Regions from separate parts of the Kitasatospora sp. NPDC023176 genome, predicted to be linked through region 1. Evidence: riboswitches for the same ligand, from Rfam matches in the RefSeq annotation. Region 1 holds a riboswitch; each other region holds the start of a gene.

Evidence for each region. Region 1 has a riboswitch for cobalamin ahead of ACZ3YL_RS18720 (FecCD family ABC transporter permease). Riboswitches for the same ligand answer to the same signal wherever they lie in the genome.
Region 2: another riboswitch for cobalamin. It lies ahead of ACZ3YL_RS39365 (cobalamin biosynthesis protein); the one in region 1 lies ahead of ACZ3YL_RS18720 (FecCD family ABC transporter permease).
Region 3: another riboswitch for cobalamin. It lies ahead of metE (5-methyltetrahydropteroyltriglutamate--homocysteine S-methyltransferase); the one in region 1 lies ahead of ACZ3YL_RS18720 (FecCD family ABC transporter permease).
Region 4: another riboswitch for cobalamin. It lies ahead of nicT (Nickel transporter NicT); the one in region 1 lies ahead of ACZ3YL_RS18720 (FecCD family ABC transporter permease).

Annotation. Positions count from the first base shown of each region.
Region 1 covers NZ_JBVHIP010000012.1:58,450-62,420, reverse strand. The annotation lists gene ACZ3YL_RS18740 (amino acid ABC transporter ATP-binding protein) at 1-142, shown strand, start outside; gene ACZ3YL_RS18735 (CGNR zinc finger domain-containing protein) at 255-842, shown strand; gene sodX (nickel-type superoxide dismutase maturation protease) at 839-1,282, opposite strand; gene sodN (superoxide dismutase, Ni) at 1,459-1,854, shown strand; cobalamin riboswitch at 1,944-2,082, shown strand; gene ACZ3YL_RS18720 (FecCD family ABC transporter permease) at 2,180-3,232, shown strand; gene ACZ3YL_RS18715 (ABC transporter ATP-binding protein) at 3,229-3,971, shown strand, end outside.
Region 2 covers NZ_JBVHIP010000053.1:38,497-42,467, forward strand. The annotation lists gene ACZ3YL_RS39355 (putative cobaltochelatase) at 1-45, opposite strand, end outside; gene ACZ3YL_RS39360 (cobyric acid synthase) at 42-1,580, opposite strand; gene ACZ3YL_RS39365 (cobalamin biosynthesis protein) at 1,654-2,616, opposite strand; cobalamin riboswitch at 2,716-2,843, opposite strand; gene ACZ3YL_RS39370 (transcriptional regulator) at 3,040-3,732, shown strand.
Region 3 covers NZ_JBVHIP010000014.1:39,736-43,706, forward strand. The annotation lists gene ACZ3YL_RS20315 (carboxymuconolactone decarboxylase family protein) at 1-17, shown strand, start outside; gene ACZ3YL_RS20320 (TetR/AcrR family transcriptional regulator) at 75-746, opposite strand; gene ACZ3YL_RS20325 (hypothetical protein) at 815-1,063, shown strand; gene ACZ3YL_RS20330 (cupin domain-containing protein) at 1,060-1,473, shown strand; gene ACZ3YL_RS20335 (hypothetical protein) at 1,653-1,940, opposite strand; cobalamin riboswitch at 2,129-2,367, shown strand; gene metE (5-methyltetrahydropteroyltriglutamate--homocysteine S-methyltransferase) at 2,526-3,971, shown strand, end outside.
Region 4 covers NZ_JBVHIP010000003.1:194,571-198,541, forward strand. The annotation lists gene ACZ3YL_RS06865 (EamA family transporter) at 81-932, shown strand; gene nicT (Nickel transporter NicT) at 951-2,066, opposite strand; cobalamin riboswitch at 2,099-2,292, opposite strand; gene ACZ3YL_RS06875 (ArsR/SmtB family transcription factor) at 2,374-2,757, shown strand; gene ACZ3YL_RS06880 (hypothetical protein) at 2,827-3,971, shown strand, end outside.

The DNA of each region.
Region 1 (3,971 bases):
CGAGATGGGCTTCGCCCGCGAGGTCGGCGACGCCCTGGTGTTCATGGACGGCGGTGTGGTGGTCGAGTCCGGCAACCCCCGCGAGGTGCTCACCAACCCCCAGCACGAGCGCACCAGGGCCTTCCTCTCCAAGGTCCTCTGAGCCGTACCGTCGGCGCCCGGCAGGCGGTTTCCTGCCGGGCGCCGACGTTTTCCCCAGCCGGGTAATAGGCTGGAAGCAATCAGCCCGTTACCGAAGCACTGGAAGGACCGCCGTGGAGCTCGCCTCGTACGCCGACCTCGCCGTTCGGCTGGTGAACACCGAGGAACCCGAGCGCGGCACCGACGCACTGACCTCGGTGGACGCGGTGCGCGCCCTGTTCTCCGACTCCTCCCGCGCCGCCGCGCTGGCCGACGAGTCCGACGTGCCCCGGCTGCGGGCGGTGCGGACCAGGCTGCGCGGGGTGTTCGAGGCCGCCGCCGAGGGCGACGAGATCCGGGGCGTCGACCTGCTGAACAGCCTGCTGATGGAGTACCCCGTCAGCCCGCTGGTCTCCGGGCACGACTACCTGGACGACGCCGGCCGGCCGCGCTGGCACCTGCACCTGGCCGACAACTCACCGACCGCCACCGCCCACTTCAGCGCCGTCGCCTGCATGGGCCTGGCCGTCCACCTCACCGAGCTGGGCGCCGACCGGCTCGGCATCTGCCAGGCCGCGCCCTGCCGCAACGCCTACCTGGACACCTCGACCAACCGCTCCCGCCGCTACTGCTCCGACCGCTGCGCGACCCGCGCCAACGTCGCCGCGTACCGGGCCCGCAAGCGCCAGGAGGCCGAGGCGGCACTGCACTCGGGGAGCTAGGCCTCGTCGACGAACACCCCGAGGCGGCGGGCCAGGCCCGGCACCCGGGCCAGCCGGGGGCCGAGCAGCAGCCGCTCCAGCCCGCGGCCCGGCGCCAGCCAGGCCGGGCTCGGGCGCAGCCGCAGCAGCACCCGGCCGAGTACCAGGTCGTCCGGGACGGGGCCGTAGCTGCGGCTGTCGCTGTCGACCGGGCGGTTGTCGGACAGCAGCCACCAGCCCTTCGGCCGGCGCTCGGCGGCCCGCTTCACCACCAGCAGGTCCTGCTGGAAGGGGTGGCGGAACAGCACCACCGCGCCGGGGCGGATCGGCGCACCGTAGCGGACCAGCAGCTGGTCGCCCTCGCGCAGGGTCGGGACCATCGACGGGCCCGACACGTCGACCAGCCCGAACGGCACCGCGCCACCGCCCGCGCCGCCCTGCGGTTCCGTGCTCCGCGCCATGGCTCCTCCTCCCGGACCGACCGCCCCAGTCTGCCGTACGGACCGTCATCCGTTCGATGTCCGGATTACCCCGGTTCAGGGTCCGCCTTTTGCCCTAGGCCCGCCGCCCGGCCGCGAAACCCCGAGGGCGGAAGGGTAATCTCGGGCGCGGGAAGACGATCTAAGGAAGGACTCCCATGTTCTCTCGTCTGTTTGCACCGCGCGCCACCGCTCACGCCCACTGCGACCTGCCCTGCGGCGTGTACGACCCCGCGCAGGCCAAGCTGGAGGCCGAGTCGGTCAAGGCCACCCAGGAGAAGTACCAGGCCAACGAGGACGCGCACTTCCGCGCCCGCGCCATCATCATCAAGGAGCAGCGCGCCGAGGCCGTCAAGCACCACATCTCGGTGCTGTGGAGCGACTACTTCAAGGCCCCGCACTTCGAGAAGTACCCGCAGCTGCACCAGCTGATCAACGACACCCTGAAGGCCGCCTCGGCCGCCAAGGCGTCCACCGACCCGGCCACCGGCCAGGCCCTGCTGGACCTGATCGCCGAGGTCGACAAGATCTTCTGGGAGACCAAGCAGGCCTGAGCCTGACGCGTCGCCACCCGGCCGCCCCCGTCCGCACCGTTCGGACGGGGGCGGTCGTGCGTTCACGTCCGGCCCACCCCTGGTAAGGGTTGCCTAGCCTGAGTGGCTGTTATGCTGCCAGGGCGTCCGAGGGGGAAGTCCGGTGTGAATCCGGCGCTGACCCGCAACGGTGAGCACGGTCCGTAGGACCGCGCCAGCCCGATCGCCCTCGGCCGCTGGACTCCCGACGACTCGCCGCGGACTGCGAGGGGATGGCGCCCGGGCACGCCCCCGGCCGGCGCCCGCCCCGGCACACCCTGCGGCCCGAGGCAAGGCGCGACCGCACGTGAGTGACCCCGTTCGCCGAACACCGACCCTCCCGCTCGCCGCCGGCCTCGGCGTCGCCCTGCTGGCATCCCTGGTCTGCGGGGCCGCCTTCGGCGCCTCCGGCATCGAACTCCCTCACGTCCTGAGGCTGTTGGGCGCCGGACTGACGGGCGGTCGGCTGGACGCCGACGAGGCCGCGGCGTACGCGATCGTCTGGGAGATCCGGCTGCCGCGCACCCTGCTGGCCGCCGTGGTCGGCGGCGGACTGGCCGCCACCGGCGTCGCCGTCCAGGCCCTGGTGCGCAACGCCCTCGCCGACCCCTTCGTGCTCGGCATCTCCTCCGGCGCCGCCGTCGGCGCCAACGCCGTCCTGCTGCTCGGCGCCTTCGCCTCGCTCGGGGTGTGGGCGATCTCCGTCTCCGCGTTCGGCTCCGCGCTGGTCGCCATGGTGCTGGTCTACCTCGCCGCCCGCACCGCGTACGGGCTCACCCCGCTGCGGCTGGTGCTCACCGGCACCGCGCTCTCCTACGGCTTCTCCGCCGTCACCACCCTGATGGTCTTCTCCGCCGACCACGCCGAGGCCGCCCGGGACGCCATGATGTGGCTGCTCGGCAGCCTCGGCGGCGCCACCTGGGGCTCGGTGCCGATCGCCGCCTGCACCGTCCTCGCCGGACTGGCCTATCTGGCCTGCGCCGCCGGGCGGTTGGACGCGCTCGCGATGGGCGACGAGACCTCCGCCTCGCTCGGCGTGGACCCGGACCGGCTGCGCCGGGAGCTGTTCGTGGTGACCGCCGCCGTCACCGGCACCGTGGTCGCGGTCAGCGGGGCGATCGGCTTCGTCGGACTGCTGATGCCGCACCTGGCCCGGATGCTGGTCGGCGCCGGGCACCGCCGGGTGCTGGTGATCGCGCCGCTCGCCGGGGCGCTGCTGCTGGTCTGGGTGGACATCGCCTCGCGCACCCTGCTGGCGCCCGCCGAACTGCCGGTCGGGGTGTTCACCGCGGTGCTCGGGGTGCCCGCCTTCCTGTTGATGATGCGCCGGCGCGGCCAGGCCTTCGGGGGTGGGCGATGAGCCCGGCGAAGGGCACGAGCCCGGCCGAGGAACTGCGCGTCGACGGCGTCTCGGTGGAGCTGGCCGGCGCCCGGCTCGTCCAAGAGGTGAGCCTGGCGGCCGCCGCCGGGCAGGTGATCGGACTGATCGGCCCGAACGGCAGCGGCAAGTCGACCCTGCTGCGCTGCGTCTACCGGGTGCTGCGGCCGGCCGGCGGGACGGTCCGGCTGGACGGCGACGACCTGCACGTGCTCACCGCGCGCCAGGCGGCCCGCCGGGTGGCCGCGCTGACCCAGGAGCACCCCGCCGAGTTCGACTTCACGGTGGCCGAGGTGGTCGCCATGGGCCGGCTGCCGCACCGGCGCGGCCTCGGCGGCCCGAGCGACGCGGACCGGGAGAGCTGCGCGGCCGCGCTGCGCGGGGTCGGGGCCGGGCACCTCGCCGAGCGCGGCTTCCCGAGCCTGTCCGGCGGCGAGAAGCAGCGGGTGCTGATCGCCCGCGCGCTCGTCCAGGAACCGCGCCTGCTGGTGCTGGACGAACCCACCAACCACCTGGACATCGCCCACCAGTTGGAGGTGCTGGCCCTCGCCCGCGCGGCCGGGCCGACGGTGCTCACCGCGCTGCACGACCTCAACCTGGCGGCCGGCCACTGCGACCGGCTGTACGTGCTGACGGCCGGCCGGATCGTCGCCGCCGGCACGCCCGAGGAGGTGCTCCGGCCGGACCTGCTGGCCGAGGTGTTCGGCGTCCGGGCCACCCC
Region 2 (3,971 bases), on a different contig from region 1:
GGCCATGCCGACGATCGCGGTGAACGGATAGCGGACGTCACTCATGCGTCACTCCCAGGTGCCCCGGGCGGGAGGAACGGCAGCGTTCCGGCCGCCGGCACCCCGCCCTCGATCAGCTTCCACAGCGCGTCGGTGTCCGCGTGTTCCTCGATCAGGTCGCCCAGCCGGTCCAGCCGGGCCTCGCGCGCCGCGGCGAACGAGGTGTCCGGCGCCGGCACGAACGCCCGGCCGGCCGACTCGGCGACCTCGCGCAGGAGTTCGCGACGGAAGCCGTCGTTCTCCAGCACGCCGTGCCAGGTGGTGCCCCAGACCGAGCCGATCCGGCAGCCGTCCAGGCTCTGCCCGTGGTCATCGGAGATGAACGCGGTACCGCCGTCGACCGTCACCACCCCGTGGTGGATCTCGTAGCCCTCCACCCGCTGCCCGTACGCCTCGCCCACCGGCCGCGCCAGCACCTTCTCGACGCCGAAGCGCACCCGGGTCGGCAGCAGCCCGAGGCCGTCGACGACGCCCGCCCCGGACTCCACCTCGTCCTCGATCGAGCGCGCCAGCATCTGGTAGCCGCCGCAGACCCCGAGGATCGGCAGCCCGGCCGCCGCCCGCGCCCTCAGCACCGGCGCCAGGCCGCGCTCGCGCAGCCAGGCGAGGTCCGCGACGGTGGCCCGGGTGCCGGGCAGCACCACCAGGTCGGCGTCGGCCAGCTCCTCCGGCCGGGTCGCCCAGCGCACCAGCACACCGGGCTCCTGGGCCAGCGCGTCCAGGTCGGTGAAGTTGGACAGCCGGGGGAAGCGCACCACGGCCACCCGCAGCACGTCCGCCCCCAGCGGCCCGGGCCCGTCCGCCCGGTCCACCACGGTGGACAGGTCCAGCGAGTCCTCGGCGTCCAGCCACAGGCCCGGCAGCATCGGCAGGGTGCCCAGCACCGGACGGCCGGTCAGCTCGTGCAGCATCTCCAGCCCGGGCGCCAGCAGCCGGGCGTCGCCGCGGAACTTGTTGACGAACCAGCCCGCCACATGACGCTGGTCCTCCGCCGACAGCAGCGCCAGCGTGCCGTACATCGCCGCGAAGACCCCGCCGCGGTCGATGTCCCCGACCACCACCACGGGCAGCGCGGCGGCCGTGGCCAGGCCCATGTTGGCGATGTCCCGGTCGCGCAGGTTGATCTCGGCGGGCGAACCGGCGCCCTCGCACACCACCACGTCATAGCGGCCGCGCAGGTCCGCCAGGCACTCCAGGGCGCGCTCCAGCAGGACGGGCTTGCGCTCCCGGTAGTCCAGCGCGCCCACCTCGGCGACCGGCCGGCCGAGCAGCACCACCTGGCTGCGGCCGTCCGCGCCGGGCTTCAGCAGCACCGGGTTCATCGCCGCCTCCGGCGCCACCCGGGCGGCCTGCGCCTGCATCGCCTGGGCGCGGCCGATCTCGGCGCCGTCCGCGGTGACGAAGGAGTTCAGCGACATGTTCTGCGCCTTGAACGGGGCCACCCGCACGCCCTGGCGGACCAGCCAACGGCAGATCCCGGCCGTCACCACGCTCTTGCCCGCGTCCGAGGTCGTCCCCGCGACCAGCAGTGCGTTGCTCATGCCCCCGCCTCGCCGTGCTCGGCAGGTGCTCCGCACCACGCGCACCTCTCGACGGTTCGCTCGCTGCGCTCGCTCACTTGCCCCTCCTCCTCCGGAACGCCCGGATCACCAGATGCCCCGCGACGGACGTACCCAGCGCCAGCGCGCCCACCCGCCGGGACAGCGTGCAGGCCCGCTCGATGTCGTCCACCGTCACCGGCCGCAACTCCGCGCCCAGCACCGGCCGGTGCTCCACCCGCTCCCCGTACTGCAGGGTCCCGCCGAGGCGCACGCCCACCGCCCCCGCGAAGGCCGACTCGGCCTGGCCCGCGTTGGGGCTCGGGTGCGCGGAGCCGTCCCGGCGCCAGACCCGCCAGGCGGTCCGGGGTTCGGGCGCGGCGGCCACCGTGAGCAGCGCCGTCAGCCGGGCGCCGGGCCAGCCCGCCAGGTCGTCCAGCCGGGCCGAGGCCCAGCCGAACCGGGTGTAGCGGGGCGAGCGATGGCCGACCATGGCGTCCAGGGTGTTCACCGCGCGGAAGGCCAGCAGGCCCGGTGTGCCCGCCAGGGCGCCCCAGGCCAGCGCGTTCACCACGGCGTCGGCGGTGTTCTCGGCCACCGACTCGACCACCGCCCGGGCGATCTGCTGCTCGTCCAGCGCGCTCGGATCCCGCCCGCACAGGTGCGGCAGCCGCTCCCGGGCGGCCGTCAGGTCGCCCGCGGCGAGCGAGCGTCCGATGGTGCGCGCCTCCCGCGTCAGCGAGGTGCCGCCGAGCACCGTCCAGGTCGCCGCGGCCGCCAGCGCGGCCCGGCCCAGCGGACGCCGCCCGACCGTACGGTCCAGGGCGAGCGCGCCGACCGCGACCGTGCCCACGCACAGCGCGGTGTACCCGGCCCCGGCGGCCCGGTGGTCGCGCCACAGGCGCCGCTCCAGCCGGGTCGCGGCGCTGCCGAACAGCGCGACGGGGTGGCCGCGGCGCGGGTCGGCGAAACGGGCGTCGGCGGCATAGCCCGCGACGGCGCCCAGCGCGAAGGCGGCGGCGCGGGTCAGCCCGCGCACGGCGGCGGGCAGCTCAGGGTCCGGCGGGGCGGGGCAGCCTGCATCGCGTGGGTGTCCTCACTCAGGGTCCGCGCCCTGGATCGACGTACCGGGGGCGAGAGTCTCCTGGCTTCCGGGTCGGACGCACCCCCGGGCCTTCCAGCGGCTTCTGACGGCCCACCGTGGCGTGTTCGAGCGTGCTCCCCGGTGACAGTGGCGGGACCGCGCCGGACTCGCACCGGCTTCCTCTCCATGCCTCCGTTTGGCCCCAGGATCCCATCACGCGCCCGAACCGGGAGTCAACCGAGGTCACGGAGGGGTTGGTCACACGGCGGGCCGCCGTCCGGCCTGTGCGATCGCCCAGCGCTGGGGAGGGCCGACCGGCCCCGCTTCGTGCGTTCGGCGGCTGGGGCAGCGCCGAGGACCGCACCTACGTTCGGTGCCATGCGCCGCAGAGAGTCACCCGCCGCCGCCCCCGCCCCGGTGCCGTTCTCGCCGGGGGCCGCCCGCGCCCACCGGGCCGGCCTCGGGCTGACCCCCGAGCAGGTCGCCGAGGGCATGGCCGCGCACGGCGTACGGCTGCTCCCCGGGCACGTCCTCGCCTGGGAGAGCGGCGCGCTGCGGCCCGGCGAGGCCGAGTTCATCGCACTGGCCCGCGCCCTCTGGTGCCCGGCCGACCAGTTGATGGACGGCCGGCCGGTGAGCCTGCGCGACCACCGGCTCGCCCGGGAACTCGGCCCGGATGCCGTCGCCGAACGGGTCGGCATGCCGCTGCCCGCCTACCGGCAGGCCGAACTGACCGGCCACTGGGACGGCGACCCGGACCAGACCCACGCCCTCGCCCAGGTGCTCGCCCTGCGGCTGACCGAACTGGTCGAGGCCACCGGCCGCCGCGAAGCGCTCGACCGGCTGCTCCGCCAGTGCGTGGCCGGCCGCTGGCAGCCCCACCTGCGCCCGCTCGCCCGACTCGTCCCCGTCCCCGAACCCGACCTCGCCGCCGTCCTCCCCCTCCTCCAGCAGGAACACCACGTCCCCACCCACTGGGGCGCCACCACCCAGCCCCGCACCCCCACCCCACCCCTCACCCCCCGCTTCTGGCACCTCCTCAGCACCCGCCACCCCGCCATCCCCGTCTGACCCGGCTACCCCCCACCCACCTCAGCGGGCGCGCCGGACGAAAGCCCGCGCGCCCGCAACAAACCCCACCCCTCACCCACCCCCGCCACCCCCACCCATCCCCCCAAGCCGCACCCACCCACCCCCAGCACCCCTCACCCACCCCCTCACCCGACCAGGCGAGAGGGACGCGCTGCGGGAGGGGCGGTGCAGGGGGTGGCTGCGGAGAGGGGCGTGACGGGTGATTTTCAGACTGCCAA
Region 3 (3,971 bases), on a different contig from region 1:
CCGACCCGTGGGCCTGAGCGACTCCGTTCGAACCGGCCCGCCGAGCCTCGCGCCCGGCGGGCCGGTTCGGCGTTTCAGCTCGCCCCGAGCAGGCCGCTGACCAGGGCGCGCAACCCGTCCCGGTAGGTGTCCTGGGCGGTCAGCGGCTCCCAGTCGCCGGCGACCTGGGCCAGCCGCGGGTACGCGTCCGGGTCGAGGCCGGCGAAGACCTGCTCCCGGTAGGTGGGGCGGTCGTCGACGGTGCGGCGCCGGGTGGCGGTGGCGCGGACCACGATCTCGCCGGCGGTGTAGTACCAGATCGCGCGGTAGCCCTGGGCGGCGCGTTCCGGGGTCAGGCCGCAGTGGACCAGTCCGTCGACGATCTGCTCGACGAACCAGAGGGCGTGGGTGGAGAACAGGTCGTCGGCGGCCAGCACGTCGACGATCCAGGGGCAGCCGGCGAGCGCGTCGTGGATCGCGGCGGCCGCGGCGAGGACGCGTTCGCGCGGGTCGGCGGGCAGTTCGACGGGATGGAGTGTGCGGGCGGCGTAGTCGTCCAGCAGCAGGACGAGCAGCTCCTCCTTGTCGCGGACGTGGTGGTAGAGCGCCATCGGGGTGCTGCCGACGGCGGTGGCCAGGCGGCGCATGGTCAGGCGCTCGACGCCCTCCTCGTCGACGATCCGGCGGGCCGTGTCGACGACCTCCTCCCGGGAGATGCGGGGAGGGCGGCCGGTGGCCTTGCGGGGGGCGGGGGAGGGCTGCTGCATGCGCCCATCATGCCCGGCTGATCTCGTGCGGCTCGACAGCGGTGTGCTTCCGGGAGTACTTTCTTTACATGTACAGAAACCTTGGCGGCCGCGTGGGCCCGGCCGCCCTGGCCACCCTCGCCGCCCACCGCACCGGTACGGCCACCGACCCGGCCGCCCTCGACGGCGGGTACGCCCTCGGCCCGGCCGTCGGCGCCGTCCGGTTCGCGCCGGCGGCCGTCGGCGCCGTCGCCGTCCTGCCCCGGCGCCGGCCCGGAACGCCGGAGGGCCGCCCGCTCGCCGCCGTAGAACCCCAACTGGAAGGAACGTCCTCATGACCACCACCCCGATCGCCGTCGTCGACCTGTTCGCCTCGGCGCTGCACTTCCGCCCCGACGGCGAACTCCGCGCCACCGAACGGCGGATGGCCGGCGGCGGCTCCGGCACCGAGGGCGCATGGCAGGTCGCGACCTTCCACGTGGAGACCGACGCCGACGTCCACGCAGACCACTGGGAGATGCACCCGGCGGCGGAGGAGGCGGTGTGCTGCCTGGCCGGCGGCGTCCGGGTCTACCTCCGCCCGGTCGAGCCCGGCGCTGCCGAGGAACTGGTGCGGCTGGCGCCCGGCAGCGCCGTGGTCGTCCCGCGCGGCCGCTGGCACCGGCTCGAACTCGACGCCCCCAGCGACCTGATGTCGATCACCCTGCGCAGCGGGACCCGGCTGGAACGGCGCGGCGCCGAGCACTGACCCGGGTCGCGGACGGGAAGCCCGGTGGGCGTGGGGGCGGGAACTCTCGGGCCCGCGCACGAGACTTCGGCGCCCCCGGGCCAAGGTACGCCCCCGCCCCCGGGTGCGTATCTTGGCCCGGGGGGCTTTGCGGCCGTGGTGGACCGGCGCCTTCGGGTGCGCGGTCCGGCGGGGCCGTATCAGGGCCAGGCGGCCGCCGTCCGTAGCCCGAGGGCGACCAGGACCGTCCCGGCACGTCGACCCAGTGCGGTGCGCAGGGCGGCCGATCCGAGGGCTGCCGTCGCGGCGCCGATCACCATGGTCCAGGCCGTCAGCCAGGCGGCGACCGGCAGCGCCTGTGCGGTGGCGAGGAGCAGTACGTGCGGGAGTACGGGCTGGTGGGGGGTGAGGAACCGGGGTGCCGGCGTCAGGAAGACGGACGCGGCCGTCGACGGCTGGATCGACTCCCCGGACCACCTGGGGATCATGATCGGTGACTACAACGAGGTCGGCCTGGCAGGTACGGGCACGGCCTCCTGGAACGCCGACTTCAGCACCCGCTGACGTCCACCCGGGGCCGCTCCACTTCCCCGGAGCGGCCCCGGCCGGCGCCTGACGACGTCTCACCATGCGGACGATTGCGTGATTCTCCGGCCGGAAACCGGCGCACTGCCCCTAGGCTGGCCGGTGCAGCTGGTTCGCCCCGTCCGCCAGGCGGGGTGTCGCAAGAGGGAATCCGGTGACGCCTTTCAACTGGCCAGTCCGGGACTGCCCCGCAGCGGTGAGTGGGAACGACCGCCGTCATACGCACTGGGCCCGGGACGGGTCTGGGAAGCGACGGCCAGTAGGTGCCTGTCCTCGATGGGGACGGGCGGGCCCGCGAGTCCGAAGACCTGCCACTGCCCGTGCGCGACCGTTCGCGCGCGGCCATCCGGTGACCTCGAGGGCGGGTCGGCGACCACACCAGGCGGAGTCGTACCCGGGTACGGGTGTCCCGTCCGGTCTCGTCATCCCTTCGCGTTCTCGTCCCGTCGCCGGGCACTTGAGGATCCAGGCTCGCGAAGGAGAGTCCCTTGACCACGAAGTCCGCAGCCGCGGCGACCCTCGCCACCGCGTACGGCTACCCCCGCCAGGGCCGGGGCCGGGAACTGAAGAAGGCGATCGAGGGCTACTGGAAGGGCACCGTCACCGCCGAGGCGCTGCTCGCCACCGCCGCCGAACTGCGCCGGGAGAACTGGCGGCAGCTGGCCGAGGCGGGCGTCCAGGAGGTGCCGACCGGCGACTTCTCGTTCTACGACCACGTGTTGGACACCAGCGTCGCCGTCGGCGCGATCCCCGCCCGGCACCGGGCCGCCGTCGACGCCGACGCGCTGGACGGCTACTTCGCCATGGCGCGCGGCACCCAGGACGTCGCGCCACTGGAGATGACCAAGTGGTTCGACACCAACTACCACTACCTGGTGCCGGAGTTGGGGCCGGACACGGTCTTCGCCGCCGACCCGGCCAAGGCCGTCGGCGAGCTGCGCGAGGCGCTCGCGCTCGGCCACGCCGCCCGCCCGGTGCTGGTCGGACCGGTGACGTACCTGCTGCTCGCCAAGCCCGCGCCGGGCGTGGCGGAGGACTTCCAGCCGATCACCCTGCTGGACCGGCTGCTGCCCGTCTACGCGCGGCTGATCGCGGAGTTGAAGGCCGCCGGCGCCGAGTGGGTGCAACTGGACGAGCCCGCGCTGGTCCAGGACCGCACCCCGGCCGAGTTGGGCGCCGCCGCCCGCGCCTACCGCGAGCTGGGCGCGCTGACCGAGCGGCCCAAGCTGCTGGTGGCGAGCTACTTCGACCGGCTCGGCGATGCCCTGCCCGTGCTGGCCAAGGCCCCGGTCGACGGCCTGGCGCTGGACTTCACCGGCCCCGCCGCCGCCAACCTGGACGACCTCGCCGCCGTCGGCGGACTGCCCGGTAAGCGCCTGGTCGCCGGGGTGATCGACGGCCGCAACGTCTGGATCAACGACCTGGGCGCGTCGCTGGCCACCCTGGCCACCCTGCTCGGGCTCGCCGACCGGGTCGACGTCGCGCCGTCCTGCTCCCTGCTGCACGTGCCCATCGACGCCGCCGCCGAACGCGACGTCGACCCGCAGATCCTGCGCTGGCTCGCCTTCGCCCAGCAGAAGGCCCGGGAAGCCGCCCTGCTGGCCCGCGGCCTGCGCGCGGGCACCGGCGCGATCACCGCCGAACTCGCCGCCAACCGCGCCGACCTGGCCTCCCGTGCCAATTCGCCGATCACCCGCGACCCGGCCGTCCGGGCCCGGTCCGAGGCCGTCACCCCGGACGACACCCGGCGCGCCCAGGCCTACCCCGAGCGCGTCGGGGCCCAGCGGGCCCGGCTCGGGCTGCCCCCGCTGCCGACCACCACCATCGGCTCCTTCCCACAGACCACCGAACTGCGCGTCGCCCGGGCCGACTTGACCGCCGGGCGGATCGACGCGTCCGCCTACCGGGAGCGGATGGAGGCCGAGGTCCGCGAG
Region 4 (3,971 bases), on a different contig from region 1:
TACGCTGCCGTTCCAGCAACGAGTCCATCCGACTGTACTTCGGAGTGCATTGTGCTGTCCTCGAACCCCGGGTCGCTCCGGTGACCGCCCTGCTCGCCCTCGCCGCCAGCCTGCTCACCGGCCTGGGCGACTTCGGCGGCGGCGTCCTCACCCGCCGGCTGCCCGCGCTCGCCGTCGTGGTCGTCTCCCAGGCCACGGCCACCGCCGTCCTGCTCCTCGCGCTCCTGGCCACCGGCGGCCCGGCCCACGCCTCCCCGGCGCTCTGGTACGCCGTCGCCGCTGGGGTGATCGGCCCGTTCGCGATGCTCGCCTTCTACCGGGCGCTCGCACTCGGCCCGATGGGAGTGGTGTCCCCGCTCGCCACCGTCGGCGTCGTGGTGCCGATCGGCGTCGGGCTCGCGGACGGCGAGCGGCCCGGCCCCGGCCAGCTGGCCGGGATCGCGGTGGCGGTGGCCGGCGTGGTGCTGGCCGGCGGCCCCGAGCGCGGCGGCCCGGCCGCGGCCCGCACCGCTCTGCTGCTCACCCTGGCCGCCGCCTTCGGCTTCGGGGCCACCATGTCACTGCTCTCGCAGGCCTCGGCCGGCGGCGGACTGCTGCTCGCGCTGTTCGTCCAGCGGCTCGTCAACATCCTCGTCGGCGGTGCCGCGCTGCTGATCGGGCTGCGCGGCACCGACACCGCCGGGCTGCTGCCGGAGCTGCGCTCCCGCCTGCCCCTGCTCACCTGCGTCGGGCTGGCCGACGTCGCGGGCAACGCCGCCTACGCGATGGCCTCGCACGGTGACTCGCCCGCGACGGCCGCCGTGCTCGCCTCGCTCTACCCGGTGGTCACCGCCCTGCTGGCGCGCGGCGTGCTGAAGGAGCGGCTGCGCCCGGTCCAGGTGGTCGGCGCCGGGCTCGCCGTCGCGGGCACGCTGCTGCTCGCGGCGGCGTGACCACCGGGCGGCCTCCCGCTACGGCCGCTTCGCGGGCGTCCAGCGCTTCTCGACGCCGGTCAGCTTCCAGTAGGCGATGGCGATCGCCCACACCACCACGAACAACCCCGCGATCGCGTAGCCGACGTTGTCCAGCGAGATGTCCGCGATGAACCCGGTCACCGGGTCGGTCAGGTCGAGCTTCTCGTGCAGCACGCCGACCAGCTCGATGGTGCCGATGATGAAGGCCACCGCGATCGACAGCCCGGTGATGGTCAGGTTGTAGTACACCTTGCGCACCGGGTTGGAGAAGGCCCACTGGTACGCGAAGTTCATGAACGTCCCGTCCAGGGTGTCGAACAGGCTCATCCCGGCCGCGAACAGCAGCGGCAGGCAGACGATCGCGTACCAGGGCAGCCCCGCCGCCGCGCCCGAACCGGCCATCACCATCAGGGTGACCTCGGTCGCGGTGTCGAAGCCCAGGCCCAGCACCATGCCGACCGGGAACATCTGCCCGGGCCGGGTGATCGAGCGGGTCGCCCGGTTCAGGATCCGGGCCATGAAGCCGCGCGAGTTGAGGTGCTCCTCCAGCTCCGCCTCGTCGTACCTTCCGGCCCGCATCGAGCGGAACACCTTGAGGATGCCGAGCAGCGCCGCCAGGTTGAGCGCCCCGATCAGGTAGAGGAAGGCGCCGGAGGCCGTGGTGCCGACCAGCCCGAGCCACTTGTGGGTGGCCGAGTCGTCGTCCATCAGGGTGTTCGCCAGCTGAGCGCCGCCCGCCACCAGGGCGGCCATCAGGACCACCATCGAGGAGTGCCCGAGGGCGAACCAGAAGCCCACCGAGACCGGACGCTTGCCGTCCGCCATCAGCTTGCGGGTGGTGTTGTCGATCACCGCGATGTGGTCCGCGTCGAAGGCGTGCCGCATGCCCAAGGTGTACGCGGTGATGCCCAGGCCGACCCCGAACACCTGGGTGCCGACCGTGTAGCCGTGGGGCGCGACCAGGAAGACGAGCGTCCCGAAGGCCACCACGTGCATGGCGAGGATCACCCCCATCAGCCCGGCGGTACGGAAAGTGTCCTCGCGCTTCCACCGGAAGGTGGGCAGGACGGAGGGGGCCGCCTCGGCAGGCGTGGCGGTTTCGGGCAGGGTCATCTTCGGATCACGCTCCAGCACCTCGTGGAATGACTTCGTGAGATGCCGTGGCCGGTCTCCTGGCTTACGGGGCTTCCGGACCCGCCTTCCCAGGCGCACGAGGCGCCCAGTGGCACGTGGGTTCGGACGACTGTCCCCCGATCACAGTGGCGAGGGCCGCTCCGGAATGGGACCTGTTGAGGGTCCGTCACCGGTCTTCCCGAGCACCACGGCGGGGAACACCGTAGGGGCGGGACCGCACCCCCGCAAGGCTGCGCACCTGTGCAGGTGTCCAGGATCACAGGTCGTGAGCTGCCAGAATGTCCGCATGCATCTCGTACCGGCCGACCGCGCGGGCCACCGCACCATCGACGGACACCGGGTCTGCGAGGCCATCGCCGCCATCGGGGACACCGCCCACGTCCGGTCCTGGGCCGAGCGGTTCTCGCTGCTCTCCGACCCCGGACGGCTCGCCCTGCTGCTCGCCCTCCACCGGGCCGGCCCGCTCGCCGTCAGCGACCTGGCGGTCGCCACCGGCATGCGCGACCCGGCCGTCTCCCAGGCCCTGCGGCTGCTCCGCACCGCCGGCGTGGTCACCGGCGACAAGGACGGACGCGTGGTGCGCTACCGGCTCGTGGACGACGCCCTGCGCCCCCTCCTCGACGAGTGCGCCGCCGGCGAGCACGAGGAGCCCACCGCGGCGGCGGGCTGACCGACACTCGGAACTGCCCGTCTCCCGCGAACGGACGCCTAGGCGCGGCCGGATGAGTACGATCACGATGTGCCGTCCCACCCCCACGTCTGGCCCGCCGACCGCTGGAACACCCGCCCGGTCAAGGCCCGCGTGCTGGCGGTCGCCCGCACCCTCACCTCCGCGACCCGGGTCCTGGACGTCCTCGCCCTGCTGAACCCGGACGGCATCGAGCGGTACTTCACCGTCAACCCCGGCTCCGTGTTCGCCGACCGCGCCCTGGACGAGTACCTCCACGGCCTGCCCGGCTACACCGTGCTGGACTGGGAGGACGCCGTCCGACGCCGCTTCGACCTGGCCGTCGCCTGCGCCGTCCACTCCTCCATGCACCGCCTGGACGCCCGCCTGGTCGTCCTCCCGCACGGTGCCGGCTACAACCGGCTGGTCACCGAGTCCACCGGCGACCAGGTGAGCGCCGCCGGCCTCTCCCGCAACGAACTCACCCACCACGGCCGGGTGTTCGTGGACGTCCTCGGCCTCTCCCACCCCGAACAGCTGGACCGGCTGCGGACCTCCTGCCCCGAGGCCCTGGACGTCGCCCGGGTCGTCGGCGACCCGTGCTTCGACCGGATCCTGCGCAGCGAACGCTCCCGTGACGGCTACCGCGCCGCACTCGGCGCCGTACGCGGCCGCCGGCTCGTCGTCGTCGACTCCACCTGGAGCGAGCACTCGTTATTCGGCCGCCACCCCGACCTCCCCCAACGGCTGGTCCGCCAACTGCCCGCCGACGAGTACACGGTGGCCGTCGTGCTCCACCCCAACATCTGGAGCCGACACGACCCCGAGGCCCTGCTCGACGACGCCTGCCGGATGGGCCTGCGGCTCATCCCGCCCCACCAGGGCTGGCAGGCCGCGCTCGTCGCCGCCGACTTCATGATCGGCGACCACGGCTCGGTCTCCGTCTACGGCGCCGCCCTGGAACGCCGAACGATGATCGTCGCCACCGGCGCCGCCGAACTCGACCCGCACTCCCCCGGCTACGCCTTCGGCCAGAGCGCCCCCGTCCTCGACCCCGACGGGGACCTCGCCGCCCAGCTCGAACGCGCCCTCGCCCGGGACCCGGCCGACCTGAGCGACCTCACCGACCGCTCGCTGGCCCACCGCGGCGAATCCGCCCGGGTGCTGCGCCCGCTGCTCTACTCCTTCCTCGACGGCGTGGACGAACCCGCGGCCGC